DNA from 3 places in the Blautia sp. An46 genome. Region 2 is predicted to be linked to each of the others. Evidence: a T-box and tRNA genes for the amino acid it is inferred to sense, from the RefSeq annotation. Region 2 holds a T-box; the other regions hold tRNA genes.

Region 1 (10,578 bases), on a different contig from region 2:
TCCCTGCCTGCAAAGTTTTTCGATCTGTTCCTGGATCACCTCCAGTTTCCGGATCTCTTTTTCTCCTGCTCTTTTGGCCGCCAGGGCCGCCAGTTCCGGTTCCAGGATCAGACGGACCTCACACAGATCCAGAGCCAGTCTCTCCTTATCTTCCACCAGGGCAAGGCCCAGAGGATCCTCCATCAGTCCCGGATGCTCACATACAAATGTCCCCCTTCCTCTTCTAATCTCCACGATATTTCTGGATTCCAGGATTTTCACAGCCTCCCGGATGGTTCCCCTTCCCACAGAAAGCTGCTGGGCCATATCAAATTCATTAGGCAGCTTTTCCCCTGCCTGAAGCTGGTTTTCCCGGATCAGTTTTATGATCTGTTCCGCAGCCTGCCGGGGAAGCAGCTTTTTATTGTTATTTAATGATTCAAGCATAGTCCTAACCTCTCTTGGATTCTTATCTGTATTATAGCAGGACCGAGTCTCGGATTCCAGAATTAAAATACATACCAGATACTCAAACCTTCCACAAAAGCCAGAAGGAAAATGATAAAAAAGATTCTAAAGTAATACTGGCTCTCATTCCCTTCCATCCCCGTTTTATTAACCAGGCACCACTGTTTTACCCCAGGGATCCGGCTCACAAGCAAGATTCCTGCCTGAAGAGCCGGGAAGAGAAAAACCGCCCATTTTCCCGCAAATCCGTCTGCTGTTCCGGCGCTCCAATGCACCGGTATCTGTTCCGGCAGAAAAGGGAAAGCCACCCCTGCGGCCAGGAGAGTGATTGCCCACAGGATCCAGGATTTTTTATTATTAAAAAATAACATTGCAAGATTACTCCTCTATTTCACATAAAATCCCGCACATTTCATATCGGTGTCAAAGGAAATGGTAAACATGACTTTTCCGTCTTCATAAGCCGCCAGGACCATAACTGTGGCATAAGGAGTTCCTGTGTCCCGATCTGTGATCCCCCGGACCTGGATCCTGTCAAAGTCCTGAAATTCTCCTTTATCCTTCATATAATAGTCAATATTTTCCTGAAGTTCTTCCGGATCTGTCCCATTCTGCATGACCACATTAAAGGTATCTTCCCATACTCCTTCCAGTTCCCCGGCATTGATTCTTTCTACCATTTCTTTCGCTTCTGCAATGACCTGGTCTTCCTGAAACTCATCTGAAAGAGATTCCTGACAGCCGGACAAAGCAGCCAGTGCCAGAATCCCCAAAAAGCCTGCCAGGATCTTTTTTCTCCATTTTCCTTTTGTCATAAACTTTCTCCTTTCTGCCCCTACTCCAGCCCGGACGCCGCCAGGATCTTCTCATACAGCGTTCTGGTCTCTTCCGGAGTTTTCCCATTTATCACCAGCACGCCGTCTGTTGTTTCCATCACCACAAAATCTTTACATCTGACATAGCTGTATATGGTGTACTCTCCAAACTCTTTGTTTTGAAAAGTTCCCTCATTAAGCTGCAGGCTGTTGACTCCCATACGCTTACTGCCTGTTTCAAAGTCCTCCCGGTAAGTAACGGCCTGTATTTCTGAAAGAGGCAGCTCATAGTCTGACCAGTAAGACCCCTGGATTTCCAACTGGTCATTCTGGATCACAACCTCCACATTTCCGGTAAAAAGCAGTACTGTCGAAAACACCAGAGCAGCTCCGGTAATGAGGATGGTAATGATAGTCCCTGTCTTCCGGGCCTTTTTCCTTTTTAATTCCTTTTCTGGACTTTCCTCCAGCAGGATTTCCTCTTCCGGTTTTATCCTGCAGCCCAGATTTGCATAGAGGAGAGTGGGGATCAGCCCGATAAAAACGCCTCCCATGGTCAGTGCCAGATACCAGTCCGGTATATTATCTCCCATGATCTCTGCCCCCAGGACCAGGACTGTGATCAGAGCCAGATAAATTCCTGTGGTCCTGCACAGTTTTTTCTCATTATATTTTCTCTTCTCTTTTTCTGAGGCTGTATTATACCCTGCTATGAGAAAACTACCCTTTCCCATCAGGAGCACCAGAGAAATCCCTCCTCCGATCAGGATCGTCAGCAGAATCACGATTCTATCCATCATTTACTCCGCACCTCCTCTGTTTTCCTTCTTCTCCATAACCAGTCATATGACTGCCGTATTTTTTATCCCTAGACTATATCCGTCCATCTTTTTTCGCTGTATTGGGGATAAGGATCACTGCCTGAAACCGTTTCTCCTCATCTGTAATGGTGCAGTTCCCTTCATATGGTTTTATGGCTTCACTTACGTTTTCCAGCCCCAGTCCCTGATGGCCTTCCCACTTTTCCGGGTGCCTGGACTTGGAATTTTCCACCTGGATCATGAGAAACTCTTTTTCTCTTTTTGCCAGGATCTTCAGATACTTTTCTTCCGGTTCCTTATCCCTGCCCATGGCCTCAATGGCATTATCCAGAAGATTTGCAAAGATCGTTGTAATATCGATCTCCTGTATTCTGTCCAGACAGTTCTCCTCTATATCAAGCTCCAGTCTGGCATCCCGGAGATTTTCATGGCAGAGTTTTTCATTCAGGATAATATTCAGCATCCGGTTCTCCGTATACCAGGCATGATTGTTCTGATTCAAAAGATGGAAAACTTCTTCTTTATATTTTTCTGCCACTTCTGTCTGGCCTTCCTCATAAAGCTTTCCCAGGGCCTGGATATGGTTCTTTACGTCATGAACGATCTTTCTGGACTGACGATAGCTTTCTTCCAGCTTCTGATAATGCTGGTACACCAGCATTTCCTTCTGCCGGTAAAGCCTGGACTTCTTTTCTGCCTCATTGCTCTGGACCGCTGTAATATAAAAATATACCACAAATATATTCATAAACAGAAGGAGCAATACATTTACCAGCACCAGCAGATAGCCGTTCCAGCTTGCATAGTAATCGCTTAAGGTCAGAAAAGAGAGCATCATCACCAGGGAGAGCATAGGCATGACCAGACAGATAAAAAACTGGCCTTTGCTCAGATGGCCCCTCCTGCCCCGTTTCAGGATACTGCTAAGGAACCATGCCCAGCCCCCTTGAGCCGCCCAACGGATGACTCCTGCGATCAGCTGGGCATTTCCATAGGGATTCAAAGTAGTGTTAAATCCGGAAAAGTTCAGCATATATCTGGTATAGATCTCATAGAGCAGTACCCGGGACAGGGCCCAGATCAGGACGATCCCTGCCAGATACAGCAGTCCGCTGAAAACATAATAGCCTTTGGACCGGACATTTTTCTTCCGGAGACGAAATATAAACCAGACAGAAACTCCCAGAATGGTCAGAATATCCGGCAGCCATAAACTATACAAAGTACTCCTCCCCTTTCTCTTCTTTTCTCCTGCGGCAGGTCAGGCAGCCCCCTTAAAAAGAGCTCCCGTTTTTTTCTGCCAGAAATCTTCCCAGACATTCCTTAAAAGAAACTGCCTGTTTCTGGGACAGCGGAAGGATTTCCCCGCTCATCATGTAAATATCGTAGCCTTTGATATTCCGTATCTGATCCAGGTTTACCACAAAGCTTTTATGGGGAGAAGCAAATCCATAGTCCTTCATTCTTTCCCGAAGATCACCGATCTTTCCCCGCATTTCATAGCAGCCCTTTTCCGCCGCCAGCTTAATCTGTCTTCCCCGGATCTCAAAGTAGTAAATATCTGCTGTATGGAGCCTGGTCCTTCCCTGGGAAGTCTCAAACTCCAGAACTGGACTGGGCTTCTGCTCCTCCTCCCGGTAAGCCAGGGCATCTGCCACCTGCTTGAGCACACTGGTCTTCTTCACCGGTTTGAGCAGATAGCCGAAAGCATGGACGGAGAAAGCTTTCCCTGCATATTCACTGTAGGCAGTCACATATACGATCTTTACTTTTTTATCCTTCAGCCGGATCTTTCTGGCGGTCTCTATGCCATCTATCCCTTCCATATCAATATCCAGAAACAGAAGATCATACTGTTCTGTTGACCGGAGAAGTTCTTCGCCGCTGAAATATACGTCTGTTTTCTCTATAGGTTCCGGGCACTCTTCAAGGATTTCCAGAAGGGCCTCCGAAGCTTTTTTCTCATCATCACAAATTGCTATCTTCATTTTCTGTTTCTTTCCTTTGTTTTCTTTATTATAATTGAAAATATTCTCATAACACAAGAAATCTTCCCTCAAATACAGAAAAGACTGCACAACATACAATGCAGTCTTTTCTCTTTTTTTACATCTGTTTTCTCACTACTGCGTATTCATCCTGATTCCGGTAATAGGGGCACTGATAGTACCGGTCCGACAAAATCCTCACATAGTCATCCTCGTCCATATTCATGTCGCACAGATAGGCTTCGTATTCCTCATCATAGACATAGAAGGTGCAGGTCTCACAGCTTCCCCGTTCTTTTCCCTTTTTCATGGGCCTCATTCCTCCCTGCTCTTTTTCTCCGGCTCTGTCTGCAGGATCCCGTTTCGGACTTCCTGCTTTTAGAGCTCCTCTTCAATATTTTCCAGCTCTTCCAGGATCTCTCTCTGCTCCTGGTCGAAAAGGAGTTTTTTGTTATATTTATAATAACTGTCGCAGCCATTCTCACTGATAAATTCCATGCTGTAGGGGTTGGTATTCAGTTCTGTAACAAAGACCACCAGTTCCTGTCCTTCCTGGAAAGCCAGCTCCAGGAAGTCAAAAGTATTCTGGAGCTTTTCTCCGGTGTCTTTTATCAATTCCTCACGCTCCCCGGCCTGGTTCTGGAAGGCTTCTTTAACTTTCTGGAAGATTTCTTCTTTTCCTTCTCCCCGGGCCTCTCCTTCTTTTGCCAGATCCCGGTAAATTCCCAGAAGTTTCAGGATCTCCTGTTTCAGATGTTCTTCCTCCCGTGTAAGAAGGTCTGCCTTCTTCTTTTCTTCCAGATCCTTTTCTCTCATAAAGATCCGGTCCTCTAAAGCCTGCCAGGGATGTTCTGCAGATTCCAGAGCCTTTTTCCATCCTTTCAGGACTTCAAAAAGTTCTGTGACCAGAAGGTCTTTTTCATGATAAGCTCGGCACCTTTCTCCCAGTTTTCCCATAAACAGTCCCACTACTGCAAACCGCTCGTCCATAGAAGCCAGCCGGAGCTTTTCCACGGCAAATTTTTCAAAATGTCCCGCCAGGACCTGATCCACCTGGTAATCTGTCTGATATTTTTCAAACAGCTCCAGATAATTGGCAAAATCCTTTGCCACCTTCCAATGCTGGATATACTGGCAGACTACCTCCCGGTCCGGCCTTTTTCCCAGCTTTTCATATACATACAGAAGCTGGGAAAGATCCTCCCATCCTCTGGGGGTGGCAAACATTCTCCCCTCAATACTGGTTTCCATACAGTAAAAGTTTTCTCTCCGGATATCCAGATAGGAAAGCACCGCCGGGTGGATCCCTGCCTCATAGGCATATTCTTTCCAGACTCCGAAGTCTTCCCGCACATCGATCTTCTTTACCCGGTCCAGAGTCACCACGTCAAAGTCCCGGACAGATTTATTGTACTCCGGAGGATTTCCCGCAGCCACAATGATCCAGCCGGAAGGCACCTGCTGGTTTCCGAAGGTCTTGCACTGGAGGAACTGGAGCATGGCAGGAGCCAGAGTCTCCGAAACACAGTTGATCTCATCGATAAACAGGATTCCCTCCCGGATTCCCGTAGCTTCCATTTTGTCATACACGGAAGCAATGATCTCGCTCATAGTATACTCAGTGACTGACCGGGCCTCTCCCCCGTAGCTTTTCTCTTTAATAAAAGGCAGCCCTATGGCGCTTTGCCTGGTATGGTGGGTAATGGTATAAGACACCAGATTAATGCCGCATTCTCTGGCTGCCTGCTCCATGATCTGAGTCTTTCCGATCCCCGGAGGTCCCATGAGCAGTATAGGCCGCTGCCTTATAGCCGGGATACAGTAATCCCCGTAATCGTCTTTTAAAAGATAGGCTGCCACCGTATCTTTGATCTCCTGTTTTGCTCTTTTTATATTCATTCTTCTGTCCTCTCGTTCCTCTCTAAAAGTTCTTCCTCATCCAGATACAGCTTCATGGCCCAGCAGGGCACTTCAATCTCTTCATATTCCTTCTGCATCAACAGAAAAGCCACATCATAGGGAGGCATACGCTCCGGGAAGATTCCTTTCCCGTCTGTAAAATACAAAAGCCCTTTTAGCCCCCTGAGTTCTCCTTTTCTCTGTTTTTCCTGAATGTATTGAAACACCGGACGAAAATCTGTCCCGCCCTTTCCTGCAAGCTCCAGGTTTTCCATATATTCTTTCAGTTCTTCCTGGCTGGTGATCAGCCGATCACTCTGGATCCTCTCGTCACACTGGATCACATGGATCTGCATTCTCCTGAAAAAGCATTCCTGCTCCCGGAGCACGGAATAGGTTTCTCTTAAAAATCCCCGGACCAGTTCTCCGGAACAGGACATGGAAGTGTCAATGGCAATGACAAAGTCCTGGATCTTTTTCACTTCCCGGGTCTCCTGAGGTTCCAGGAGAGGCATATTTCCGTAAAGGGACATGCCGTAGCTGTAAAAAATATAGTCAAAGCTATCCGGATCCACCATCTGCTCTTCCCGCAGCACTGCAAACTTGCTAAGAAACCGCCGATAGTCTCTGGTGTCCCGGTTTTCTGCCTTGATCTGTTCCTTCAGGCCGGCCTGGCCCCGTGCCATATCCTGGCCAAAAGTTTCCATCTCAGTCTCCATACGGTCCCGGATATCCTCCCAGTTTTTCTCCGGCCTCTGGCTGGGAGGATTTTTCCTGCCTCCCTTCCAGAGTCTGTGGTCGTCACAGTGAAACTCCCTTTCCCAAAGAAGGGCCTGCTCCTGGGAAGGCTGCATTTTCACCAGTTCTTCAAAAATCCCCTCTGCATTCAGGGTCTTCCTTTTCTTTCTGAGACTGGCATAGAGATTTCTCCGGTCTCCGGACATAGGCTTTCGCACACAATGAAGAGCCAGGCCGTCAATAATAGATTCCACACTGATATCACATGCCAGATCCCAGAGAATATCTGTCAGATCCTCTTGCCCATTTTCTCCATCTTCCCGGGAAATCCCCAGAGCCTTGGCCGCTACCTTCTTTCGGATCCTCACCTTTTTCCACAGATGGGCAAAAAGGCAGTGGAGCATCATATGGAGATAAGCCCGGTTCACTTCCCGCCGTCCCTGGCGGTACAGGCCTCCCAGATATCCGGGATCATAATAGATCCCCACGCCGTCGGTACCCAGTTCTCCATTCTGTTCTCCCATCACATATGTAAAGGCTGACAGTGCCACATCAAAGAAACGCAGATGGATATAGAGTTCATTTCTGGAAGATATAAGAATCCTGCTGCAGACATCCTCTATTCTCTTTTCCATTTCCCTGGCCATATTTTCTCTCTCCTATAGGTCAAAAGTTTTCTTTCGTTTTGCAAACAATCTCCGCTTCTCTTCCATGAGATAGCTGACCATCTCCGCTCTTCCTTTACCGGAAGCTTCCTTGATCACCTGATCCATGGCCTCCTCTGTCCACAGCTTCCGCTGTCCAAGATAAGAAAAAGCCCGGTTCCATTCTTCCTGTTCTATGTAATAAAGGCCGCATTCCAGTATATGTTCTTTCACATATTCCAGATACTCTTCTTCTGCCTGGCTGCCAAGTTCCCAGGGCCAGAGCAGTCTTCCCATAGCCATAGGCAGAAGGATCTCCGGTTTTTCATTGATCTTTGCCAGATAAAACAGCCGGTCATATCCCTGGTAATCCACTTTCTTTTCCAGAAAGCACTGGCGGTATTTGTAGCCGCAGCCATGATAATGGGTCTCCAGGATCCTGGCAGGAGTGTTCTCCACTCCTTCCTCATAATATTCCGGGAAGATCAGCTCTGCTCCCTCCCTGCTGTCCCGAAACCTGATGGAAACATAGACTTCATGGAAAGTTTCACTGACCACATCCCGGATACAGGAGGTCCCTCCCGATTCCATAAGCACATGAAGTTTCCGCAGGGCTCCGCAGCCGGTAAAAGAACCGCCCCCAATAGTTTTCACAGAATCTGTCATTTCCAAAGTCACCAGATTCCTGCATCCGTAAAAAGTATAATTTCCCAGCTCCCGGACCCCGTCGGGGATCCGGATCTCCTGGATCTCCTGAAGTTCCCTCTGCTCCTCTTTGCTCCGGCCTTCCTTCCATGGAGACCAGGCGTAAGAGGGCAGGGAAACCCTGTTCTCTTTCTTCTCACACATATGTATCCTGTCCTTTATCTGATTCTAACTCCCATACCAGTTCCAGATTGTCCTTTTCTTCCTTCTCGTTACAGCCTGTAAAAGCAGTTCCCAGAACTGCCAAAAGCAGCAGCATTATCCCAATTCTTATTTTCATCATAAATCCTTTCCGTCCTGCAGTTTTATGTGTACTTCTGCATTTCTATACGCCTCAGCATTTTGTATGCCATTGTATCTGAGTACAGTATGCATGCTTGACGGGATTTTTATACATCCCGGCTAAATTCACCTGCAAAATAGTTCGAAATAGATAGCTCGCTCTGCCGGCTGCATATTATCATGTATAAAGGGAAATGGCTGCAATCCTGCAAGCGGATCACAGCCATTTCCCCGGATAAGCTGAAAATGGGACTCGAACCCACGACCCCTTCATTACGAGTGAAGTGCTCTACCAACTGAGCTATTTCAGCAATTCTCTGCAAGAATTGATTTTACTGGATTTTTAAAGATATGTCAAGAATTTCTTTCACAAAAGAATCGCCAATGCCTTAGAATATTTGTTCTTAAGTCTTTCGGTCAGAGTGTCCCGCTGGCTTAGATGATCTTTCATATCTGCCAGCTTCACCCACCATACCTCCGGATAAATGGTCTGGGCATTTTTGATAGAGATTATGTAGTCCTCATAGGATTCTTCATTTTTCCCATGAGTGATGTAATTCATATACTTTACCAGCCTCCTGGTTTCATCCAGGGCAAGTATCTCTGCTGTTCCGCAGTCGGAGTCCTCCCACACATCATGGATCCAGGCCAGGGCAATACACCGCTCCCTCAAGTGTTCCGGTATCATGCGGTTCTGTTCTGTATACCTGGCTACTCTCTCTGAATGCTGGTAGGTTTTCTCATCAAGATACTTTTCGGCAAGTTTTTTCGCTTCCTCTATCACCCTGACCACTCCTTTTCTGAAGGACATCTTTTTATCTGATTTAACAATACCTTATATTTTCGCATTTTGCAACTTGTGATTTTCACGAATTTCACATTTTTAATCCTCTTGCTAAAATATCTGACAAAAGACATTTCGGGTTCAAATGCTGATGATGCAGCGGGAAAGGGTATGGCAGTAATATTCCTCACAACCGCCTGTAAATGGACGACTCAGATAAAAATCTTCCGGGTAAAAGATTTTTAAGCTTATAAATTGCATATAAAAAGACCATTTCTCAAAGATCCAGGCCTTAATCTAAGCCTGCATCTCAGGAAATGGTCTCTTTTTTACTAATTAGAACATCAAAATCGGCATTAGCCTATAACCTTAACTTTTTTTCACAAATTCTGCTCCGCATTTCGGACAGCGGATACTGATCTTCCCTTTTCCTCTGGGAATCCGAATCTTCTGTCTGCACTGAGGGCAGGTATAGATATGAAAGTCTTTTCTCTGTTCCTGTATGTATTTCTGTTTTCCGAAAAATCTTTTCACCTTATTTTCCAGCACCAGATACTTCTGATTTTCTGCATATCTTTTGCTGATATTTTTAGAAAACATCCGGTAATAAATCAATATCAGCAGCAGAAATTCCCATGAAGTAAGAAGGACGCTGAAATATCCGGTCCGCACAAAGAGATTAATCACTGCGCAGACCAGAAGCACGATCACCATAAATATATTCAGTCGGTCACTTCCATAGCGTCCATACATAAATCTTGAAAGCTTTTCTTTTAACTTATCCATTTTCCTGCTCTTCTTTCTCTATTTTTTCAAAGACTTCTTTTACAAATTTCCTCGCTCCCTGAAGATCCTGTTCATCAGGATGAAGCATCGCCATATCAAATTTCTGAATCATAGCCTCCACCTGCTTCTTATTGCTGGAATTCTTCATATGCTCATATTTTTCCCTTACAGTCATCGGCATCTTTCCCTGGCAGATATAGGCTCCCATATATTCATTATCATCCTCTATAAAAACCCGTATATTATCTTCGATCTTTTTATAGTAGTCTGGACTCTGGCCCATACCGCAGGTGCCGAAAAGTGCGATCCGCTTTCCCTGAAGGCTGCCCAGATAGTCCAGCACATCCATGCTGGCGCTTCCCCGGTCTGTCCAGAATCCTATGAAGTATATATCTCCCATATCATAATCTGTCTGTCCCTGAAACGGAGCAATATCTTTATTTTTTCCGGGTATTGCTTCAAAAATGGCTTTTGCCAGCTTCTCTGTGTTGCCCGTTCTGCTTTTATAGAGTACTTGTGTTCTCATTTCACTATTCCTTCCTGGTATCTGATAATTTGTCCTAAAGTATATTCTAACACCAAGTATTTCGAAAAAGTATTTCTGGAATCTTAAAAATTATAAATTCTCTATAAAGCAGAATCTGTAAAAAGCCCCTATTGTTTTATATG
Region 2 (10,578 bases):
GTGGATACCTTTTTTATCGCCCAGACCGGAAATACAGATCTGGTGGCGGGAGTTTCTTTAAGCGCTCCTGTTTTTACCCTGATGGTCGCTCTGGGAGATATTTTCGGACTGGGAGGAAGCTCGGTGATCTCCCGGCTTTTCGGGCAGAAGCTGGATAAAGACGGGAAGCGCCTCAGTGTGTTTTGCTTTTACGGCGCTATTGCCTGCGGAATCCTGGTGACTGTGCTTCTTCTGCTATTTAGAGGGCCTGTACTTACTCTTTTAGGGGCGGACAGGGATACCATGACCTATGCCTCCCAGTACTATACCTACATTGCCCTGGGCGCTCCCTTTATCATTGTGTCCTATACACCCCTGAACCTTCTGCGGACAGAGGGATTTGCCACTGCTTCCATGGTGGGAAGTATCCTGGGGGCTGTGGTGAACATGATCCTGGATCCGGTCTTTATCTTTACCCTGGGGATGGGGGCTGCAGGTGCTGCTATTGCCACGGTGATCGGAAATATCTGTACAGATCTGTTTTTCCTGTGGTTCCTTCTGAAAAAAAGCAGGCGGCTGTCTGTGGATCCCAGAGGATTTCATATCCAAAAGGGAGAACTGGGACAGATTTTTGCCATTGGGATTCCGGCTTCTGTTACAAATTTAATGCAGAGCCTGGGAATGGCCCTTACAAACCGTTTTCTCCTCCCCTATGGAAATGACGCTGTGGCGGCTATGGGGATCGTGATGAAGGTAAACCTCATCGCAGTGCTGGTACTGGTGGGACTGGCTTTTGGCGTCCAGCCTCTCATTGGCTACAATTACGGAGCGAAAAACAGCAGGCGGCTGAAAGACATTCTGAAATTCAGCTATGGAGTTGAATGCGGAACAGCAGCGGCCCCGGCACTGATCCGGATTTTTATGAAGGATCCCGGGATCATTGATCTGGGAGTTCCAATGCTCCGCTTCCAGCAGGCGGGAATGATCTTTATCGCCGTGGTGCTGGTGACCACAAGTACTTTTCAGTCTGCGGGAAAAGCTCTGGGGGCCTTCCTCCTGTCTGTGAGCAGACAGGGTGTGATCTTCGCTATTGTGATCTTCCTGGCTTCAAAAACTTTTGGCTACAATGGCGTCCTGGCTTCTCAGGCAGTTTCAGATTGCCTCACTGCCATCCTGGCGGCAGTGCTTCTGTTTCGGTGGATACGGGAAGAAAAGGGAAGCGTCTTTTAAAAATAGAAAAGAGATATAGCCATAGAAAAAAATATCTGTTATACTTATATTCAGAAAGTAAAATATCCCGCTGAGAGCGGGAGTCAGGGATTCAGCAAAGGCGCTGACGGAGAGAGAACTCTGTCAGCGCCTTTCAATTTTTATCAGGAGGTTATTTATGGGAGCCTTTGACAGAGTTTTAAGCGGTATACCAGGTCTGGATGATCTGCTGGATTATATCCGTATGGGAGACAACGTAGTGTGGCAGGTGACAGATCTGGAGGAATTCCGGTATTTTATGGAGCCTTTTGTAGAACAGGCCATTGGTGACAGGAGAAATCTGATCTATATGCGGTTTGCAGACCATGAGCCCCTTCTTTCCCCCAGAGAAGGGCTGAAGATCTTTGAGTTTAATCCGGATAAAGGCTTTGAGGCCTTTACTGTGGATATTTACAACCGGATCACTATAGAGGGGAAAGACGCTTTTTATGTGTTTGACAGTCTTTCTTCCCTTCAGTCTGTCTGGTATACGGACCTGATGATGGGGAACTTTTTCCGGGTGACCTGCCCTTATCTGTTTAAGCTGGATACAGTAGCCTATTTTCCCCTTCTCAGAGGAAGGCATTCCTTTGACGCTGTGGCCAGGATCCGGGATACCACCCAGCTGCTTTTAGACGTCCACACAGGGGATAAGCTTTATGTCCATCCCTTAAAGGTGTGGAACCGGTATTCTGCCAAAATGTTCCTTCCTCATTCCTGCAGTATGGATCTGGAAGATTTTAAGGCGGTAGACGGAGGCGTGGCTTTAAGCCGGTACTATCAGATCCTGGAAGAGGAAGAGGCCCAGAAGCAGGACCAGAACTTTGACAGCCATGACCGGTTCTTTTCCATGGCGAAGCTGGAGTATCAGCAGGGAAGGTTCCGGGAAGAGACGGAAAATCAGATCCTGGAAAGTACCATGACTAAGGATAAGCGGCTTCAGGAAATGCTGAAGAAATATTTTAAACCCAAAGATTATTTCAAACTCCGGGACCGGATGATTGGCAGCGGCGCTATTGGAGGAAAGGCTTGCGGTATGCTCCTGGCCAGGAAGATCGTGAATACCCTTCTGCCGGAATACCGGGCACACAGGGAGGCCCACGATTCCTATTACATTGGTTCGGACGTATTTTATACCTATATTGTTTCCAATAACTGCTGGGAGACCAGGATCGCCCAGCGGACAGAAGAAGGCTATTTTGAGAAAGCCGGACAGCTTCAGCAGGCCCTGCTCTCCGGAGAGTTTCCTTCCAATATCCGGGAAAAATTCCGCTCGGTGCTGGAATATTTCGGACAGAGTCCCATTATCGTCCGTTCTTCCAGTTTCCTGGAAGACGGATTCGGCAACGCCTTTGCGGGAAAATATGAGTCTGTGTTCTGTGTAAATCAGGGAACACTGGAAGAGCGGCTGAAGGTCTTTGAGGATGCAGTGCGGAGAGTTTACGCCAGTATTATGGATATATCTGCTTTGGAGTACCGGAAACAGAGAGGCCTGGAACACCAGGACGAACAGATGGCTGTGCTGGTCCAGCGAGTTTCCGGCTCTCACTGGGGAGATTATTTCTTCCCTGCGGCGGCAGGAGTGGGATATAGTTACAGCGCCTATAAGTGGAGCAAAGACATGGATCAGAGCGCCGGAATGCTCCGGCTGGTGGCAGGCCTTGGGACCAGGGCCGTAGACCGGACGGAGAACGATTATCCAAGGCTGGTAAATCTGGACCGTCCCGCCGTATCCATGCAGACCAATGTGGCGGATAAACACCGGTTTTCCCAGAAAAATGTGGATGTGCTGGACACCAGGGCAAATCATCTTCTCACAAAAAGCACAGATTCCCTTATGGAAATCCTGCCTCTCTGGTATAAACGGGCGGTGATGGAGAGAGACTATGAGGCAGAAGAGGCCCTGAACCGTATGGGACGGTGGCGCCAGGTGTGGTTTGTTACTTGCCAGAAGCTTTTGGAGAACCGGGAGTTTACCGGACTTATGCAGAAGCTTTTGAAGACACTGGAACAGGTCTATGGAAATCCGGTGGATATTGAATACACAGTAAATATAGATGAGGAGGGGGACTTTGTGGTGAACCTTCTTCAGTGCCGGCCTCTATTTACGGGAAGCAGAGGGGGAAAAGTGGAAATCCCCAGTCTTTCAGAGGGAAAGACATTTTTCCATCTGAAGGATTCCTCGGTAGGCAATTCCCTGAAAAAACAGATCCATGTGGTTATACAGATCGAGCCGAAATTATATTATGAATATCCTTACGGAAAGAAGCACCAGGTGGCAGAAGCTGTAGGAAGGATTAACCGGTATTATAAGGGATCGGGGAAAAATCTTCTTCTCATGACTCCCGGCAGGGTAGGAACATCCTCTCCGGAGCTGGGGGTTCCGGTAACCTTTGCGGATATTTCCGCTGTCTCCGGAATCTGCGAAGTCTCGGACAGCCGGGCTGGCTATATGCCGGAACTGAGCTACGGAAGCCATATGTTCCAGGATATGGTGGAGGCGGAGATCTTTTACAGTGCCCTTTGGGAAGACAGGAGAAAGCTGGCTTATGATCCGGAACTCTTTGCAGAAGAGGAAAATCTTTTCCCACAGATCTGTCCGGATATGGAGGAACTTTTCCCCATGTTCCGGGTTACGGAACCGGAAGACCTCTATTACTGGAACGATGTTATGTCCGGGGAGACTCTTTGCCAAATTGCCGAAAGTTAGGATTGAAAAATAATCAGATATCGTATATACTGTACCTGTTAAATTAAAACAAGAGAAATATAAAAGGCAGGTAAGATATATGGCGTTATTACAGGAATGGAGAGACAAAGCGTACTCCCAGCAGGCAGACAGAGGCCAGCTGCAGAAATTCTGGACAGATTATTTTTTGATTGAAAAGGGAATTTATGAACAGCTTCTCAGCAATCCTGACGAAGTGGTAAGAGGTACTGTAAAAGAGCTTGCAGAAAAATATAACGTAGATGTTATGACAATGGTGGGCTTCCTGGACGGAATCAACGACAGTCTGAAAGTTCCAAATCCTATTGAAGAGATGGAAGAAGATACAGAGGTAAATCTGGGCTACGATCTGGAGACTCTGTACAAGAACATGGTAGACGCAAAGGCGGACTGGCTGTACGAACTGCCCCAGTGGAATAATATTTTTTCTGAAGAGAAGAGAAAAGAATTATACAAGGAGCAGAAGAAATCCGGAACTGTTGTAAAAGGACCGAAGATTGGACGGAATGATCCATGTCCATGCGGAAGCGGCAAGAAATATAAACACTGCTGCGGCAGAAATAAATAGGAAAGAACAAAGGAACCTTTTGCCGGATGAGGGCAGAAGGTTCTTTTTTCGGAAAGGAGAGTTATGCCGGAAATCATCTTCCTATGGCTGGGACTTCTGTGCCTGGGCTATTTTGTGGGAATTGCCAGATACGTGGGCTGGACTTCCAAATTCCCCATAGTCTGGGCTGGTTTGGGAGCGGGACTGCTGTTGACAGGTATTTTGATCCTTACAGAAAATCTTTCCAAAAAGGCAGAGCTGCTCTGCTGTGCTATGGGAATCCTGCTTCTGGTTTCCGTGGTGGTGGTAGTGGCTGTGATTGTTTCTGTTATGTTTCTGCCTGTTGAGCCAGACCTGGATTATCTGGTGGTTCTGGGGGCCCAGGTAATGGGAACCAGGCCCAGCCTGTCCCTGCAGTACAGAATAGACAGTGCCTGTGAATATCTGAAAGAAAACCCCGGAACCAGGGCAGTGCTTTCCGGGGGAAAGGGACCTGACGAAGGGATCTCAGAGGCCAGGTGCATGTATGAGGAGATGCTCCGCCAGGGAGTGGACCGGGAGCAGCTGATCCTAGAGGACCGGTCTGCCAGCACCAGCCAGAATATTGAATTTACCCGGAATCTTTTGAAAGAAAAAACAGAAAGAGAAGAGGGGACAGAAGGGAGAGCACGGCGCCTGAAGGTGGGGATCGTGACCAATGGTTTTCACCTGTTCCGGGGCATGGCCATTGCCAGAAAGAAAACAGACTGGCAGGTCTATGGGATTGGAGCAAAAAGCAATGTTTTTCTTCTGCCCAATTATCTCTTTCGAGAATTTTTCTGCGTGATAAAAGATAAACTGGTGGGAAATCTGTGATTTTTAATTCAGCTTCCGAAACTGCAGGGGAGTAACTCCAGCGGTGCGTTTGAACATGGTAATAAAATGACTGACGCTGGAGAAACCAGTCAGCCGGGCAATATCCTGTATTTTTAAGTGCGGGTCTGTGATGAGCAGGCCCTTTGCTTTGTTTATTCGGAAAGAAGTCAGATACTCATAGGTTGAGCAGCCTAAAAAACGTTCAAAAAGCCGGGACAGATATTGAGGGGTGATATACACCAGATTGCTGAGCTCTTCCACAGTAAGTTCCAGACTATAGTGATTTTCTATTTCTTTCATTACCGGCTCTACATATCGCTTATACAATTCCTCCTTTTCAAGATCATGGGTGTAGCCTCCTTCTACAAATTCCAGAAGAAGGTTATAGCAGCACACAGACAGAGCCTTTTCGTCTGTAGGAGGATTTTGATATTGGAGGATCGCAGATTGGATAATATGGACAATCCGTTCTCCCTGAGAGGTATCGGTGAAGACAAAGGGGCGTCCCCCAACCATTTTCGTAATGCTGTCTTCTGCAGTACCGGTGAAGGTGGCAAAGCAGGTCTGCCAGATTCCTTCCAGTCCTTCATAGGAATGCTCCAAAAACGGAGAGAGCAGAACGCCTTCTCCCGGATTTAAAATATAAGATTTTCCCTGGATTTTAATCTGCCCCTTTCCAGTCTCTGTCTGAAGATAGTGAAAGAGAGGATATCCTTTCGGACGGCACATAGGGTCCTGAATCCACTGGTTTCCTATAGAATCAAAAGCAAAAGGCTGCCGCACTGGTGTGCTGCGGAAAAAAATCGACATAAGATCACCTGTTTCAAAATATGATATTTTTAAGTCTATCATAGGATATCTGCTTCTGTCACTGAAAATTTCGCAAAAATCAGTTGAGGCTCTTCCGGTATCGTAATATAATAATTGAATGAAATGATTTTTGGAAAGGTATGGAAATAACAGTGATTTATAATAATATTCTTGAGGCAATGGGAAACACGCCGCTGATTCGTCTGGAACGGATGACAGAGGCAGGAAGTGCGCAGATTCTTGTGAAATTTGAAGGACTTAATGTAGGCGGTTCTATTAAGACCAGGACTGCCTATAACATGATACGTGATGCAGAGGAAAAAGGACTTATTAATGAAGAAACGATTATTGTGGAACCTACCAGCGGCAATCAGGGAATCGGTCTGGCGCTGGTAGGGGCAGTCCGTGGGTATAAAACCAGGATTATCATGCCTGATTCTGTCAGTGAAGAGCGGAGAAAACTGATGAAGCATTATGGTGCGGAAGTAGTTCTGGTACACGATGCAGGCAATATCGGAGAGTGTATTGAAGAATGTCTGAATACAGCTCTGAAAATGGCCGAGGAAGATCCGCGGGTTTTTGTGCCTCAGCAGTTTGAAAATCCTGCAAATCCTGCAGTGCACAGAGCCCGGACAGGAATCGAAATCCTGGAGCAGGCGGACTGTCCCATTGACGGCTTCTGTTCTGGAATCGGTACTGGCGGTACCATTACGGGAATCGGTGAAGTTCTTAAAGAGAAAAATCCTCATATAGAAATCTGGGCAGCAGAGCCAGAGCATGCGGCAATCCTTTCTGGGGGCTCCATTGGCACACATCTCCAGATGGGGATCGGGGACGGTCTGATTCCGGCAATCCTGAATACGCAAATTTATGATAATATCTGTATCGTAACAGACGAGGAAGCCATCCAGACATCCCGCGACCTGGCATCAAAGGAGGGAATTATGTGTGGAATCTCATCTGGAACCAACGTGGCGGCAGCTATGAAGCTGGCAAAAAAATTGGGTGAAGGAAAAACGGTAGTGACCATTCTTCCGGATACAGCAGAGAGATATTTCTCCACGCCTTTGTTTGAAGAATAGAAACAGACAGGGGACCGGCTAAAAAACAGTTGACAAACCTCTGAGGTAAGATATAATATGGAACAAGAAAGTCAACACGTTGAAGAGAAGAGTAGAATGTGGAAGGTCCCAGAGAGGGAGGCATATGCTGGAAGTCTCCTGTCGCGGAAGCATTTGAAAACTACCTCGGAGTGGCCCTAATCCGGTCCGGTGATTCCGTTATCATCAAATGAAGTGGTTCCGGCAGAAATGCCGGTTCAATCAGGGTGGAACCGCGAGAATATATGCCTCGTCCCTTTTGCCGAAAGGCGGAGGGAACGGGGTTTTTCTTTTTGTATAGAAATTTCGTTCCCCGGCAATAAAAAGGCAAGAAAATCAGAAAATTAACAGGAGGAATAGAATTATGAAAATTACTTTAAAAGACGGCTCTGTGAAAGAATACGCAGAAGCAAAATCTGTTATTGAAATTGCAGCAGATATCAGTGAGGGACTGGCCAGAGCTGCTACAGCAGGAGAAATCGACGGAGAGATCGTAGACCTGAGAACTCCTGTGGAAAAGGATTGTCAGTTAAATATCCTTACCTTTAATGACGATAAGGGAAAGGGCGCCTTCCGCCATACAGCTTCCCATATCATGGCTCAGGCCATTAAGAGACTTTATCCGGAGACAAAGCTGGCCATCGGTCCTTCTGTGGCAGACGGTTTTTACTATGATGTAGACAGAGAGACTCCATTTACAGCAGAAGATCTGGAAAAAATTGAAAAAGAAATGAAAAAGATCGTAAAGGAAAATCTTCCTCTTACCAGATCTGAAAAGCCAAGAAACGAAGCCATTGAATATTTTAAAGAAAAAGACGAACCCTATAAGGTAGAGCTTATCGAAGACCTGCCGGAAGATGCAGTGATCAGCTTCTATTCTCAGGGAGAGTTTACAGACTTGTGCGCAGGACCTCATCTGATGAGCACAAAATATGTAAAAGCTTTTAAGCTTACCAGCCTGGCAGGTGCTTACTGGAGAGGAAATGAAAAGAACAAAATGCTCCAGAGGATCTACGGAACTGCTTTTCCAAAGAAAGCAGAGCTGGAAGAATATCTCCATATGCTGGAGGAAGCGAAAAAACGTGACCACAGAAAGCTTGGAAAAGAATTGGGACTGTTCATGATGAGAGAAGAAGGTCCTGGATTCCCATTTTTCCTGCCTAATGGAATGGTGCTGAAGAATCAGCTTCTGGATTTCTGGCGTGAGATCCACCGGAAAGCAGGATATGTGGAGATTTCTACACCAATCATGTTAAGCCGTCATCTCTGGGAGACTTCCGGACACTGGGATCACTACAAAGAAAATATGTATACTACAGTTATCGATGATGAGGATTTTGCCATTAAGCCTATGAACTGTCCGGGAGGCATCCTGGTTTATCAGTCAGAGCCACGTTCCTACCGTGACCTGCCTATCCGTATGGGAGAACTGGGAATCGTACACCGTCATGAAAAATCAGGACAGATGCACGGACTTATGCGTGTGCGCTGCTTTACCCAGGATGATGCCCATATTTTCATGACACCGGAACAGATTAAAGATGAGATCAAAGGCGTGGCAGACCTGATCGACAGTGTGTATAAGCTGTTTGGCTTTAAATATCATGTAGAGCTTTCTACCAGACCGGAAGACAGCATGGGAAGTGATGAAGACTGGGAGATGGCTACAGAGGCTCTTCAGGGAGCATTAGACGACCTGGGGCTGCCCTATGTTGTAAATGAAGGAGACGGAGCTTTCTACGGACCCAAGATCGATTTCCACCTGGAAGATTCTATTGGAAGAACCTGGCAGTGCGGAACTATCCAGCTTGACTTCCAGCTGCCGCTGCGGTTTGAACTGGAATATACAGGAGCAGATGGAGAGAAGCACAGACCGATCATGATCCACCGTGTGGTATTCGGTTCTATCGAGAGATTTATCGGTATCCTTATCGAGCACTTCGCTGGAGCTTTCCCAACCTGGCTGGCTCCGGTACAGGTGAAGGTGCTGCCCATTTCCGACAAACATCTGGAGTATGGACAGAAAGTACTGGAAAAACTGAAAGAGGCAGGAGTTCGGGCTGAAATCGATACAAGAGCAGAGAAGATCGGTTATAAGATCCGGGAAGCTCAGATGAAAAAGATTCCTTACATGCTGGTAGTGGGAGCAAAAGAGGAAGAGGAAGAAAAAGTATCTGTGAGAAGCCGTTTCCAGGGCGATGAAGGCCAGAAAGGACTGGAAGAATTTATAAAAGACATCCAGGAAGAGATTGCTTCAAAAGAAATCCGCAAGGCTGAACAGGAAGAAAAGTAATTTTCCATGTATAAGAAATAAAGAAATGGCACATATTATCTCTGATAAATCTATTTTAGGAGGTAATATGTATGCCATTATTAAGCTGTACAGCAAGAACCTGTCTGTATAACAAGAATGAATACTGTTCTAAAGGGGATATCCAGGTAGACGGACCAAACGCTCAGAGACCGGATGAAACCTGCTGCAAAAGTTTTGTAGAGAAAAAAGAAGGCGCTATGAACAGTATGGAAACAGGTACAGCCACTCAGACTATCCAGGTGGCCTGTAAAGCCTGTGAGTGTACCTACAACGATCAGGAAAAATGTGACGCTGCAAAAATCACCATTGCAGGAACAAATGCCTGCAGATGTGATGAGACTATGTGCGGAAGCTTTTACAAAAAGTAAATGATCAAGCCCCGGAAATTATTCGGATCCTTTTCGGACCAGAAAATTTCCGGGGCTGCTTTACACTTTTCTAACGAGGCGGCGTCTGAGAACCTGCATTTACCTGTTCATCGACATCTTCTGCTTTTCGGGTGATCAGCTCCCGGTACTTGGTGGGAGTCATTCCCTTTGCCTTTTTAAACAGCTTGGTAAAATAGGTAAGATCCGGAATTCCGCAGAGAATAGCGATATCCTGGATAGAATCTACCTGAGTATTCAAAAGATATACTGCCCTGTCGATCCTCTTGCTGTTTACATAGGAAGTAAGGGTGGTCCCTGTTTCTTTCTTGAACATGGCGGAAAGATAGCTGCTGTTCAGAGAAAAAATAGAAGATAGATTCTTCAGTGTGAGATCAGAAGCCAGATTTAAGGCAATATAATTTAGTACCTTCTGGATAATGGGAGAGAACCCCTTGGTGGAGTAGGTCTTTACTAAAAAGCAGTACTTCCGGACCATTTCCCGCCTGAGAGGATCTACCTGGGATACAGAGGTAATATTCTCAATCTTTGCTGCCATTTTACTGGACAGCTCGTCCAGATAGATAGGATGTACCTTTCCTCTCTGGGCAGCCTTGCGGAAAAGGGTGTTG
Region 3 (10,578 bases), on a different contig from region 2:
CCTTATCTTTTGGAAGACCAGGAATTTACAGAGCTGGTAAAAGAAAAGCCAAAGCTGTTTACCGGATTTTCCGATACTACCATTAACCATCTGATGTTTTATAAACTGGGAATGACTACCTATTACGGCCCTTGCTTTATCTGCGATCTGGCGGATATGGGAAAGGAAATGCTGCCATATACCAGGGAACATTTCCAGGGATATTTTGCCGGACATGAGAAAAAAGAAATCTGTCCGAGCCCTGTGTGGTATGAGGAACGGAAAGACTTTTCTGAGGCGGCTCTGGGGACAGAAAGGACTGCCCATGAAGATTCAAAGGGATTTGAGATCCTGCAGGGCAGCGGCCATTTCCGGGGAAAACTTCTGGGAGGCTGTGCAGAGAGCATTTACGATGCCCTTTCTGGAACCAGATACGGAGATGAAAAAGAAATCTGTGAAAAATACGGACTTTTTCCGGACAGAGAGGAGTGGAGAGGGAAAATCCTCTTTATTGAAACCTGTGAGGAAAAGCCTGCACCGGAACTTCTGGCAAAAGAGCTGGCAATGCTGAGAGAAAGAGGCGTTTTTGAAGAAATCACAGGAATCCTGGCGGGAAAACCTCAGGACGAAGTTTTCTATGAAAAGTATAAACAAGTATACCGGGAAGCTGTGGGAAATCCGGAATTATCCATTGTATATAATGTGAATTTCGGCCATGCCTATCCAAGATGCGTCCTTCCCTACGGAGTAGAAGCAGAAGTTTTTGCAGAAGACAATAGGATTCTTTTCCTTGAGAGCATGTTCGGGGAAGCATAGAAAGAGGCTTATGAACTCGGAAAGCACGTTTAGGATAGATGAATCCAGCCTAAATTAGTGAATGGAGTAAAGAAAAGGAGAGGATAACCCATGAAAATAGAATTGAGACCCTGGACTTTGGAGGATAAAAAGGATCTGGCAGAAATATGCCACAATGCAGACCGGCAGTTCTTGTCTGACCGTCTGCCCTATCCATATACAGAGGACAACGCCCAGTGGTGGATCAACATGGCAGAGAAGCAGGAAGGAAAAGAAGGCGTTTTTCGGGCAATCCTGGCAGATGGGAAGATCGTAGGGAATATTTCTGTGGAGAAAAAAGAAGACGTTTACAGAAGAGACGGAGAAATCGGCTATATGCTGAAAAAAGAATACTATTCCAGGGGAATCATGACAGAAGCGGTGAAACAGATATGCCCTTTGGCCTATAAGGAACTGGATCTTATCCGTATTACTGGACTGGTTTATGAGCCTAACACAGCGTCCAGAAAAGTATTGGAGAAAAATGGATTTATGCTGGAAGGTATTATGAAAAAGGCAGTTACCAAAGGTAACAAAATTTATGATCTTTGTATCTATGGGAAATGCATTGACGGATAATAAACTCAGAAGATTTTAGAAAGATAGAAACAGAAAAGAGACCAGGGAGGGAATGAAAATGCAGAAGTCCAATTACCAGATTATGCAGGAACAGATGGCAGAGAGATTTCTCCGATATGACCAGGAAAAAATGATAGAGAAATTTCAGCTGGCCTGTAATGCAGAGTATATCTATATAACTTTTGTAAACAGCCCCTATCAGATAAATCGGAAAACCGGAGAAATACAGGTGCAGAAGAAGGCAGAGGGAAACTGGGACCAGACCAGCTATAATGAGGCTATGTCCATCTATGACGTGCTCTGCGATTCAAAGCCGGATTGCCGGCTCTCAGGAAAATATATCAGTCTGACCAGTCTGAAGGGAACGGTATTTTCTTCCGGGACAGTAGGAAATATCTTCCAGAAATCAGTAGAATTTTTTGACGGGAAGACCAGGGAGCTGGCCAGAGCCTGTGAAAGGCTGGGAGGTATTCCGGAGAGGGTTGGAGATGTGAGTTTCCGTCTGGAAATTTTTCCCTTCCTGCCTGCAGTCTTCCAGTTCTGGTATTCCGATGAAGAGTTTCCGGCAATGCTGAAGTTTATGTGGGATGAGAATATCCTGGACTACGTTCATTATGAGACCATTTATTTTATGATGAGCCATGTGATAAAAAGGCTGGAGGAAGAGATAGAAGATAATAAACTTTAACAGAAATTTTGGAGGTAGCTATGGAGATCAGACAGGAAATTGAGAAAGATTATGGAGAAGTATATAAACTTGTCAAGGAAGCTTTTGAAACGGCAGAACATGCAGACGGCAATGAACAGGACCTGGTAGAAGCTTTAAGAAAGGGTTCTGCTTTTGTACCGGAATTATCTTTGGTGGCGGAAATAGATGGAGAACTGGCCGGGCACATCCTGTTTACCAGAGCAAAGGTGGGAGAGGATACGGTACTTGTGCTGGCGCCTCTGTCAGTAAAACCTAAGTTCCAGAGACAGGGAGTGGGAACTGCCCTGATAGAGCAGGGACACAAGATTGCCAGAGAGCTGGGATATTCCTATTCTCTGGTGCTGGGCAGTGAGAAATATTATCCCAGATTCGGCTATATTCCTGCAGAACAACTGGGAATCCAGGTTCCTGAAGGAATTCCCTCTCCTAATTTTATGGCGATGAAACTAAGGGAGGAGGGGGCGCCTGTCAACGGAGCAGTGACCTACCCGGAAGAATTCGGCATGTGACCAAAGTGGATTTTTAAAGGAGACAAGACATGTTTACCATAAGAATCGGAAGTGTAGAAGAGCTAGAGAAAGTAAAAGCTTTCTATGATTCCCTTATTGAAGAAGTACAGAATGCAGAATATAATCCGGGATGGAAAAAAGATATTTATCCTAGGGAAGAAATGCTCAAAGAAGCCCTGGAAAAGAAAGAACTGTATATCGGAGAAGCAGAGGGAAAGATTGCCGCCTGTATGATCCTGAATCTGGTATGCAATGAGAGATATCAGGAAATATCCTGGAAAACCCAGGCTGGACCAGGTGAGGTTATGGCCGTACATACCTTTGGGGTACACCCTGGATTTTCAGGCAGAGGAATTGGGACAAGGATGATGGAAGAGGCTGTGAAGATTGCAGAGGATATGGGACTGAAAGCCCTTCGACTGGACGTATTAGAGGGAAATTTGCCGGCGGAAAGGCTCTATGAGAAAGTGGGATTCCAGTATGCCGGTTCTTTAAATATTTTCTATGAGGATACAGGCTGGGCGGATTTTAATCTGTATGAGTATGAGATTTGAATAAGGAAAGTTTCGAGAAACTTAGTTCATGAACATAGCAATGAACAGGAGAGGAGACAGAAATATGGATAAGGTATATGAGAAAGACGGCTATCGCCTGCGCCTGGCCAGAAAAGAGGACGCAGAGGAATATTACAGGAATAACTTTCAGCCCTTTGACCCGGAGGTTGCCAGGCTCACAGGCAGCAGAACAGATTTTTTCCATGATGAGGTGGTGGGATTCCTGAAAAACTGTGTAGAGGACAAAAATCGATATGACTTTTTGATTTTTTCTCCCAAAGGAGAGATTATGGGGGAGAGTGTACTCAATGAAATAGACTGGGATTTAAGAAAGGCAAACTTCCGGATCGCTATCTTTCATCCTGAGGAATGTGGAAAGGGGATCGGCTCCTGGGCCATAGAAAATACCCTGGAGTTTGCTTTTCAGGAGATCAACCTTCATAGAGTGGAGCTGGATGTTTTTTCCTTTAATCCCAGAGCAATAAGAGCCTATGAAAAGGCGGGATTCCAAAGAGAAGGAGTGCTCCGGGATGCAGTGAAAGACGGAGAAAATTATGGAGATGATATCCTTATGTCCATACTGGAGGAGGAATGGGCGGAACGCCGCAGATAAATGTCCGCCTGACCTGACAAAAAATAAAAGGGGAAGGAAATGGAGAAATGACCATTAAAGAAATTGCGCAGCTTGCCGGGGTATCCAGTGCGGCTGTATCCCGATACCTTAACGGCGGTTATGTAAGTGATGAAAAAAAAGAACAGATAAAAAAGGTAATTGAGGAAACTGGCTATCAGCCTTCTGCTCAGGCCAGGATCCTGAGGACAAAAAGAGCTTGTCTGGTAGGAGTGGTAGTGCCCAAAATCAACTCAGAATCCATCAGCCGGGTAACAGCAGGGATTGAGCAGGTCCTGTCCCGGCGGGGCTACCAGATGCTTCTGGCCAGTACAGATAATCAGCCGGCAAAGGAGATTACCTATCTGAAGCTTTTTGAAAGTTATCCGGTAGATGGTATAGTGCTTATTGGAACGATGATCACCGGAGAACATAAGAAATTCCTGAAAGAATCCAAAGTTCCGGTAGTGGTAGTGGGACAGTATACAAAATATGCCAACTGTATTTATCATGATGACTATGGAGCAGGAAAAGCCATGGGAAAGATTGTGGCGGATTCTGTCAGAGGAAAAGGGAAAGTTGCCTATATCGGAGTGACCAGGGAAGACAAGGCCGTAGGTGCTGCCAGAGAAGACGGTTTTCGTGCAGGTCTGCGGGCAGAAGGTGTAGAACTGGAAGAGGGGTATACCAGAAAATCTCAGTTTACTATGGAATCTGGGTATCAGGCTGCTTTGGACCTTTTGGAAAAGAAGAAAGATATTGCCATAATTTCCTGTGCCACAGATACCATAGCCGCAGGAGCCATAGAGGCCCTTCACGCCTGCAGTGAAGAGCGGATTCCCCAGAGTATCCAGAATTCTGGAACAAGGATGAAATATATTTTGGACAGCAGCGGCACGCGGATCACAGGTTTTGGAGATAACCAGTTCTTGAAGGCTGTCACTGGAGGGATCCCCACAGTACATTTCGGCTACAAGACCAGTGGGATACGAGGGGCAGAGCTGCTGCTGGATGTAATTGAAAGAGGGGAAAAGATTCCCATTGAGATGAAGCTGGGCTTTCGGCTTGTGAATAAAGATAAATGATATCGATATCATGTTTTGGAGAATCAAAAAGTGAAATGAAAGAACCTTCGGAGAGACTTTGAAAGCAGAGGAATAAAGCGCGATTCTTACTAATTGAGTGCAAAATACACAAAAAACATATTGAAATATCAGTAAAAATGCCATCTTTACAAATGGCATTTTTTTCTTTATGATTTATTCAAAGATATGAAATCGATTACATATAATTATGAAAAAAGAAAGAGAAAGGAGAGTCATCATGGACTACGGAAAGACCGCTAAGGAAATTCTGGATAAGGTGGGTGGAAGTAAGAACATTGTTTCTGCTGCTCACTGCGCAACAAGGCTCCGTCTGGTTATTGCTGACAACAGTAAGGCAGATAAGGGAGCCCTGGAAAATATTGAGGGAGTAAAAGGAGTTTTTGAAGCTTCCGGACAGCTTCAGATAATCCTGGGAACAGGGACAGTCAATAAGGTATTTGACCAGTTTATTGCTGTCGCAGGTATTACGGCCAGCACAAAGGCAGAGGCAAAGGAGGCTGCAGCCAAACAGCAGAATGTGTTTATGAGAGCGATTAAGCTCCTGGGAGATATTTTCGTACCTATCATACCGGCTATCGTGGCCAGCGGTTTCCTTATGGGAATCATGAACTCTCTGGATTTTATGATCAACAACGGGTTCATCAACATGGATACCAGCAGTTCTATCTATGTGTTTGCAAGCCTGTTCAGTAACACAGCTTACACCTTTTTGCAGATCCTCATCGCTTTCTCAGCGGCTAAGGCCTTTGGGGCAAATCCCTATCTGGGAGCGGTTATCGGTATGATCATGATCAACCCTTCCCTGCAGAACGCTTATACGGTAGCCACAGAGGGAGTTCTTCAGACCCAGTCCGTTTTCTTTGGGCTTTATGACATTGACATGGTGGGATACCAGGGCCATGTAATTCCGGTAGTGATCGCTGTATGGCTTTTGTCTGTAATTGAGAAAAAGCTGCACAAAGTAGTGCCGGAGGTTCTGGATCTTTTTGTAACACCGCTGGTAAGTGTTTTTGTTACCGGGTATCTGACACTGGCAGTGATCGGTCCTGTTTTTGTCTGGGCGGAAAACGCCATTCTGGACGGTATCCAGTGGATGCTGACACTGCCATTTGGTATCGGAAGTCTGATCATGGGAGCTCTGTATGCGCCGACTGTAGTAACCGGTATCCATCAGATGTATACAGCCATTGATATCGGACAGATTGCTCAATATGGAGTTACTTACTGGCTGCCTCTGGCAAGTGCCGCCAACATCGCCCAGGGTGCAGCTGCCCTGGCAGTTGCTTTGAAATCCAAGGATAAGAAAGTGAAATCTCTTGCCCTTCCTTCTTCTTTAAGTGCCTTTATGGGAATTACAGAGCCGGCTATTTTTGGTGTGAACCTGCGGTTCTTTAAACCTTTTATCGCAGGCTGTATCGGCGGCGGATGCGGTGCTCTTTATGCTTCTATCGTGCATCTTGGAGCCAAGGGAACCGGAGTTACCGGTATCTTTGGAATTCTTCTCTGTCTGGATGAGCCTGTTCAGTACATTATTGAAATGGTCATTGCCGTAGGCGTAGCTTTTGTGGTTTCTTTCCTGCTCTATAAGGATCAGAAGTCTGTTCAGGCGGGAGATTCTCACAGTCAGGAAAAGGGCGGTGAGGCAGGAGCTGCAATAGAAGAAAAGGAAGAAATGTCTCCTGAAGTTTCTGAAACGCCAGACGGAGAAGAAGGAAAAGAAGAGATTTTATTCAGCCCGGTAAAAGGAAAAGTGATCCCTCTTACAGAAGTCAGTGATGAAACTTTTGCCTCAGAAATGCTGGGAACTACAGTTGCAATAGAGCCAGCAGATGGGAAGATCATTGCTCCCTGCGATGGGGAAGTAAGTAATATTTTTGACACCGGGCATGCAGTGTGTCTTACCACAAAAACAGGAGGGGAGCTGTTGATCCATGTGGGAATTGATACAGTGAAGCTGGATGGCAAAGGATTCACAAAGAAAGTTTCTGACGGAGATAAGGTCCATGCAGGAGACCTGCTTATTGAGGCGGACCTGGAGGTTATCAAGGCTGCCGGCTATCCGGCTGCGACTATGGTCATCCTGACAAATCCGGAGGATTTTTCTGCTGTGGAAAAAGCAGAACCAGGAGAGGTAAGGGAAGACAGTCCTGTGATGAAACTGGAAAAATAGTAGTAGGAGATATGGTATGACTGCATTGACAGGAGATTTAAAGAGATTAACAGAGACGGCAGAAAAACTGGCAGATGGAAAAGACTTTTTTCGTCAGAGGATCCATCTTATGCCTCCGGTGGGGTGGCTGAATGACCCCAATGGATTGTGTCAGTTTCAGGGAGTATACCACGCATTTTTTCAGTACTCTCCTTTTGATCCAGAAGGCGGCGTGAAGATGTGGGGCCATTACACCAGTCATAACATGATTGACTGGGAATATCAGGGAGTACCTTTATATCCAGACCAGCCCTTTGACTGCAGCGGCGTTTATTCAGGGGCAGCCTTTATCGAAGACGGAGAAATGTTTCTGTACTATACAGGCAATGTAAAACTGGAAGATGGAGACTATGACTACATAAACACAGGACGCCAGGCCAATACAATTCTGGTGTCCAGCAAAGACGGAATCCACTTTGGCAGGAAGATGAAGCTGATGGATAATGGAGATTATCCCTCAGACCTGACCCTTCATGTCCGGGATCCGAAAGTATGGAAGAAGAAGGACAATTATTATATGCTCCTTGGGGCCAGGACGAAGAGAGATGAAGGCCAGGCCCTTCTCTATCAGTCCCGGGACAGGATCCACTGGGTCCTTGCAAACCGTGTAAAAACAGAGGAGTCCTTTGGCTATATGTGGGAGTGTCCGGATTACTTTGAAATCGGGGACAGAAAAATTCTGTCTGCCTCTGTCCAGGGACTGACAGGCGGTCAGTGGGAAGAACGGAATGTGTACCAGTCTGGATATTTTCTGGTGGAAGGAGAGATCACCGGAAACTGTCACCTGGGAGAATATCGTCTGTGGGATTATGGATTTGATTATTATGCCCCCCAGAGCTTCCAGGCAGAAGACGGCAGGATCATTCAAATCGGCTGGATGGGAATGCCGGACTGCCAGGAATATACCAACCGGACCATTGAAAATGGGTGGCAGCACTGCTTTACATTTCCAAGAGAGATTTATGTCAAAGACGGAATACCCTGCCAGAGACCTGTCCGGGAACTGGAAGAGAAGTGCCGGCTGCTCAGGAAAGACCAGGGACACATGGAAATAGAAGGGTATCCTGTATACCAGGCAGAAATTTCCGGTATCTGCAATAACCGGTTCCAGGCTGTTCTGGGAGAAGAGCTGGTACTGGAATACCGGGATGGCCAATTTGAAATGTGGTTTAAAAACCAGGAAAAAACCGGGGTTTCCGCAGGCAGAGGGAGACGCTGGGTGGATATGGAAAGGCTGGAGAATGTGAAGATCCTTGCAGATATTTCTTCAGCAGAAGTGTTTCTGAATGATGGGGAGTATGTCTTTTCTACCCGGTATTATCCTGAAAAAGCCGTGATCCACATAAAGGCCCCAGGGGCGGAGATAGTGTTTAAGGAAATCGCAGCTAAGAAATAAGAAAAGTGTGGAATGGTGAAAAGGTTCCTATAGAGCAATGGAAAACGGAAGCTCTATGGGAACCTTTTTGGGATGATTTTGATATGTTAAAGGAAAATATTCTTCTTGGGGAAGGACATATACCTTTTAAATCCTGAGATTTTCATGTTCTACAGTTCCGGTACGGTTGAAAAGTGCATTTTCCCGGCTAGAACCGTAATTTTTAGTGGCCTAGTACGGATAAAATTTGAGTTTTTGGATATATAACCGTTTTTGAGAGGTAAAATTACGGTCCAAAATAAGAGTTTCGTTGATGCAACCGTTCTTGAGCCATTAAAATACGGACGAATACGTCAATTTCCTTATCTTTTGGTATTCCAATAGATGAAAAAAGAACCCTTGGAAATCCAAAGGTTCTTTAGAGCTGCCTAGCGGACTTGAACCGCCGACCTCCGCCTTACCAAGGCGACGCTCTACCGACTGAGCCAAGGCAGCAAACTGTGCTGTTGCGTATCACAGTTATGTATTCTACCAAAAAGAGATATCTCTGTCAACATATTTTTTTGTTTTTTTGAAAAATTGTAACTATTCAGCCAGATGCCTTTGGATGGAAAAAACCAGTTTTTCCCTTTTTTCGATTCTATCATAAAACTTGATTTTTGTCCCGGTTTTGTTATGATAGTAAAAGAAAAATTTAATATCTGAACTTTTGGAGAAATATATGAGAGAAAAAAAAGAGAAGCTGGTGGTTTCTTTTCTGACGACCACCCAGGCTATGGCAGCAGAGAAATACTGTCAGAGCAATCAGATACCGGGGAGACTGATTCCTCTTCCCAGCGAGATTTCTGCAGAATGCGGCATTGCCTGGTGCACAGGGCTGGAAGAGGAGGAGCGGATCTGTCAGGTAATACAGGACGGAGGGATCCAGGCCACAGGGATCCACCGGGTATATCTCTATGAGTAAATGAAAAGGAGAAAATTTATGGAAAAAAGAGTGTATGCTATGGGTATGACCTGCCCGAAGCCAGTGATACTTGCAAAGAAAGAAATGGATAAAAGCCAGGCAGGAGATGTGGTTTTTGTCCAGGTAGATAATGAAGTAGCTACAGAGAATCTGCGGAAACTGGCCAATTCCCAGGAAGCAGATTATGAAATGACAAAACTGGGGGACAAACATTATGAGGTGAAGATCACGGTGAAAAAAACGGGAACTTCCCAGGAAGAGAAAGAGCCGGAGTATATTTCCTGTGTACCCCAGGGGCAGAAGAAGACTGTGGTGGTGATTTCTTCCGATAAAATGGGAGAAGGAGACCCGGAACTGGGACAGATTCTGATCAAAGGTTTTATCTATTCTCTGACTCAGCTGGAGAAGCTGCCGGATACAGTCCTATTTTATAATAAAGGGGCATTCCTGACCTGTGAAGGCTCTCCGGTCCTGGAGGATCTGAAAACTCTGGAAAAAGAAGGAACAAAAATCTGTACCTGCGGCACATGTCTTGATTTTTATAAGATGAAGGATAAGCTGGCAGTGGGAACCATTGTGAACATGTACGTGATCGTGGAGACTCAGGCCAAGGCGGATCTGATCATAAAACCTTAAGTGACAAGAGGAGAGACTTATGAAGCCTATTATTGTAAGAGGAGGGGGCGATCTGGCCACTGCCACCATACACAGACTCTGTAAAAGCGGCTATCCGGTGATTATCCTGGAATGTGAGCGTCCTTCTGCTATCCGGCGTCTGGTGGCCTTTTGTCAGGCTGTTTATGAGGGAACCATGGAAGTAGAGGGACTGACCTGCAGTCGGGCAGAATGTTTTGAGGAGGCTCTGGAGCAGGTGGCATGGAACCGGCCCCAGCTTATCGTAGACCCACAGGGAAAATGCCTTGAAAAGTATCGTCCGGATATTCTCATAGATGGAATTCTGGCCAAGAAGAATCTGGGGACCAGGAGAGATATGGCAGAGTTGACCATAGCCCTGGGACCGGGATTTACTGCGGGAGAAGATGTGGATTATGTGATAGAGACCAAGAGGGGCCATTATCTGGGAAGGATCATCGACCAGGGAGCGGCAATCCCTAATACAGGAGTACCTGGAGTGATCGGCGGTTATGGG

The links. The T-box of region 2 lies ahead of thrS (threonine--tRNA ligase). A T-box ahead of a tRNA ligase gene usually reads a tRNA of that ligase, here a tRNA-Thr.
Region 1: it encodes a tRNA-Thr, which carries the amino acid that the T-box ahead of thrS (threonine--tRNA ligase) is inferred to sense. The anticodon was not compared.
Region 3: it encodes a tRNA-Thr, which carries the amino acid that the T-box ahead of thrS (threonine--tRNA ligase) is inferred to sense. The anticodon was not compared.

The regions. Positions count from the first base shown of each region.
Region 1 covers NZ_NFIF01000019.1:68,203-78,780, reverse strand. Annotated here, with positions in the region: gene B5G00_RS14555 (FadR/GntR family transcriptional regulator) at 1-426, opposite strand, end outside; gene B5G00_RS14550 (DUF1648 domain-containing protein) at 489-818, opposite strand; gene B5G00_RS14545 (DUF3887 domain-containing protein) at 834-1,262, opposite strand; gene B5G00_RS14540 (DUF3784 domain-containing protein) at 1,283-2,062, opposite strand; gene B5G00_RS14535 (sensor histidine kinase) at 2,136-3,305, opposite strand; gene B5G00_RS14530 (LytR/AlgR family response regulator transcription factor) at 3,358-4,071, opposite strand; gene B5G00_RS14525 (DUF6472 family protein) at 4,190-4,381, opposite strand; gene B5G00_RS14520 (AAA family ATPase) at 4,450-5,970, opposite strand; gene B5G00_RS14515 (vWA domain-containing protein) at 5,967-7,355, opposite strand; gene B5G00_RS14510 (leucine-rich repeat protein) at 7,368-8,201, opposite strand; gene B5G00_RS18915 (hypothetical protein) at 8,194-8,340, opposite strand; tRNA gene B5G00_RS14505 (tRNA-Thr) at 8,578-8,650, opposite strand; gene B5G00_RS14500 (hypothetical protein) at 8,707-9,123, opposite strand; gene B5G00_RS14495 (hypothetical protein) at 9,493-9,909, opposite strand; gene bilS (flavodoxin family protein BilS) at 9,902-10,435, opposite strand; gene B5G00_RS14485 (mechanosensitive ion channel family protein) at 10,564-10,578, opposite strand, start outside.
Region 2 covers NZ_NFIF01000032.1:867-11,444, reverse strand. Annotated here, with positions in the region: gene B5G00_RS17590 (MATE family efflux transporter) at 1-1,209, shown strand, start outside; gene B5G00_RS17585 (PEP/pyruvate-binding domain-containing protein) at 1,367-3,937, shown strand; gene B5G00_RS17580 (SEC-C metal-binding domain-containing protein) at 4,017-4,523, shown strand; gene B5G00_RS17575 (YdcF family protein) at 4,587-5,357, shown strand; gene B5G00_RS17570 (AraC family transcriptional regulator) at 5,361-6,209, opposite strand; gene cysK (cysteine synthase A) at 6,320-7,249, shown strand; T-box leader at 7,320-7,528, shown strand; gene thrS (threonine--tRNA ligase) at 7,632-9,560, shown strand; gene B5G00_RS17555 (DUF1540 domain-containing protein) at 9,632-9,949, shown strand; gene B5G00_RS17550 (helix-turn-helix domain-containing protein) at 10,020-10,578, opposite strand, start outside.
Region 3 covers NZ_NFIF01000001.1:261,720-272,297, forward strand. Annotated here, with positions in the region: gene B5G00_RS01210 (S66 family peptidase) at 1-795, shown strand, start outside; gene B5G00_RS01215 (GNAT family N-acetyltransferase) at 886-1,392, shown strand; gene B5G00_RS01220 (DUF3786 domain-containing protein) at 1,451-2,080, shown strand; gene B5G00_RS01225 (GNAT family N-acetyltransferase) at 2,101-2,610, shown strand; gene B5G00_RS01230 (GNAT family N-acetyltransferase) at 2,640-3,164, shown strand; gene B5G00_RS01235 (GNAT family N-acetyltransferase) at 3,229-3,777, shown strand; gene B5G00_RS01240 (LacI family DNA-binding transcriptional regulator) at 3,825-4,859, shown strand; gene B5G00_RS01245 (PTS beta-glucoside transporter subunit IIBCA) at 5,098-7,050, shown strand; gene B5G00_RS01250 (glycoside hydrolase family 32 protein) at 7,067-8,485, shown strand; tRNA gene B5G00_RS01255 (tRNA-Thr) at 8,887-8,959, opposite strand; gene B5G00_RS01260 (DUF3343 domain-containing protein) at 9,186-9,428, shown strand; gene yedF (sulfurtransferase-like selenium metabolism protein YedF) at 9,447-10,064, shown strand; gene yqeB (selenium-dependent molybdenum cofactor biosynthesis protein YqeB) at 10,084-10,578, shown strand, end outside.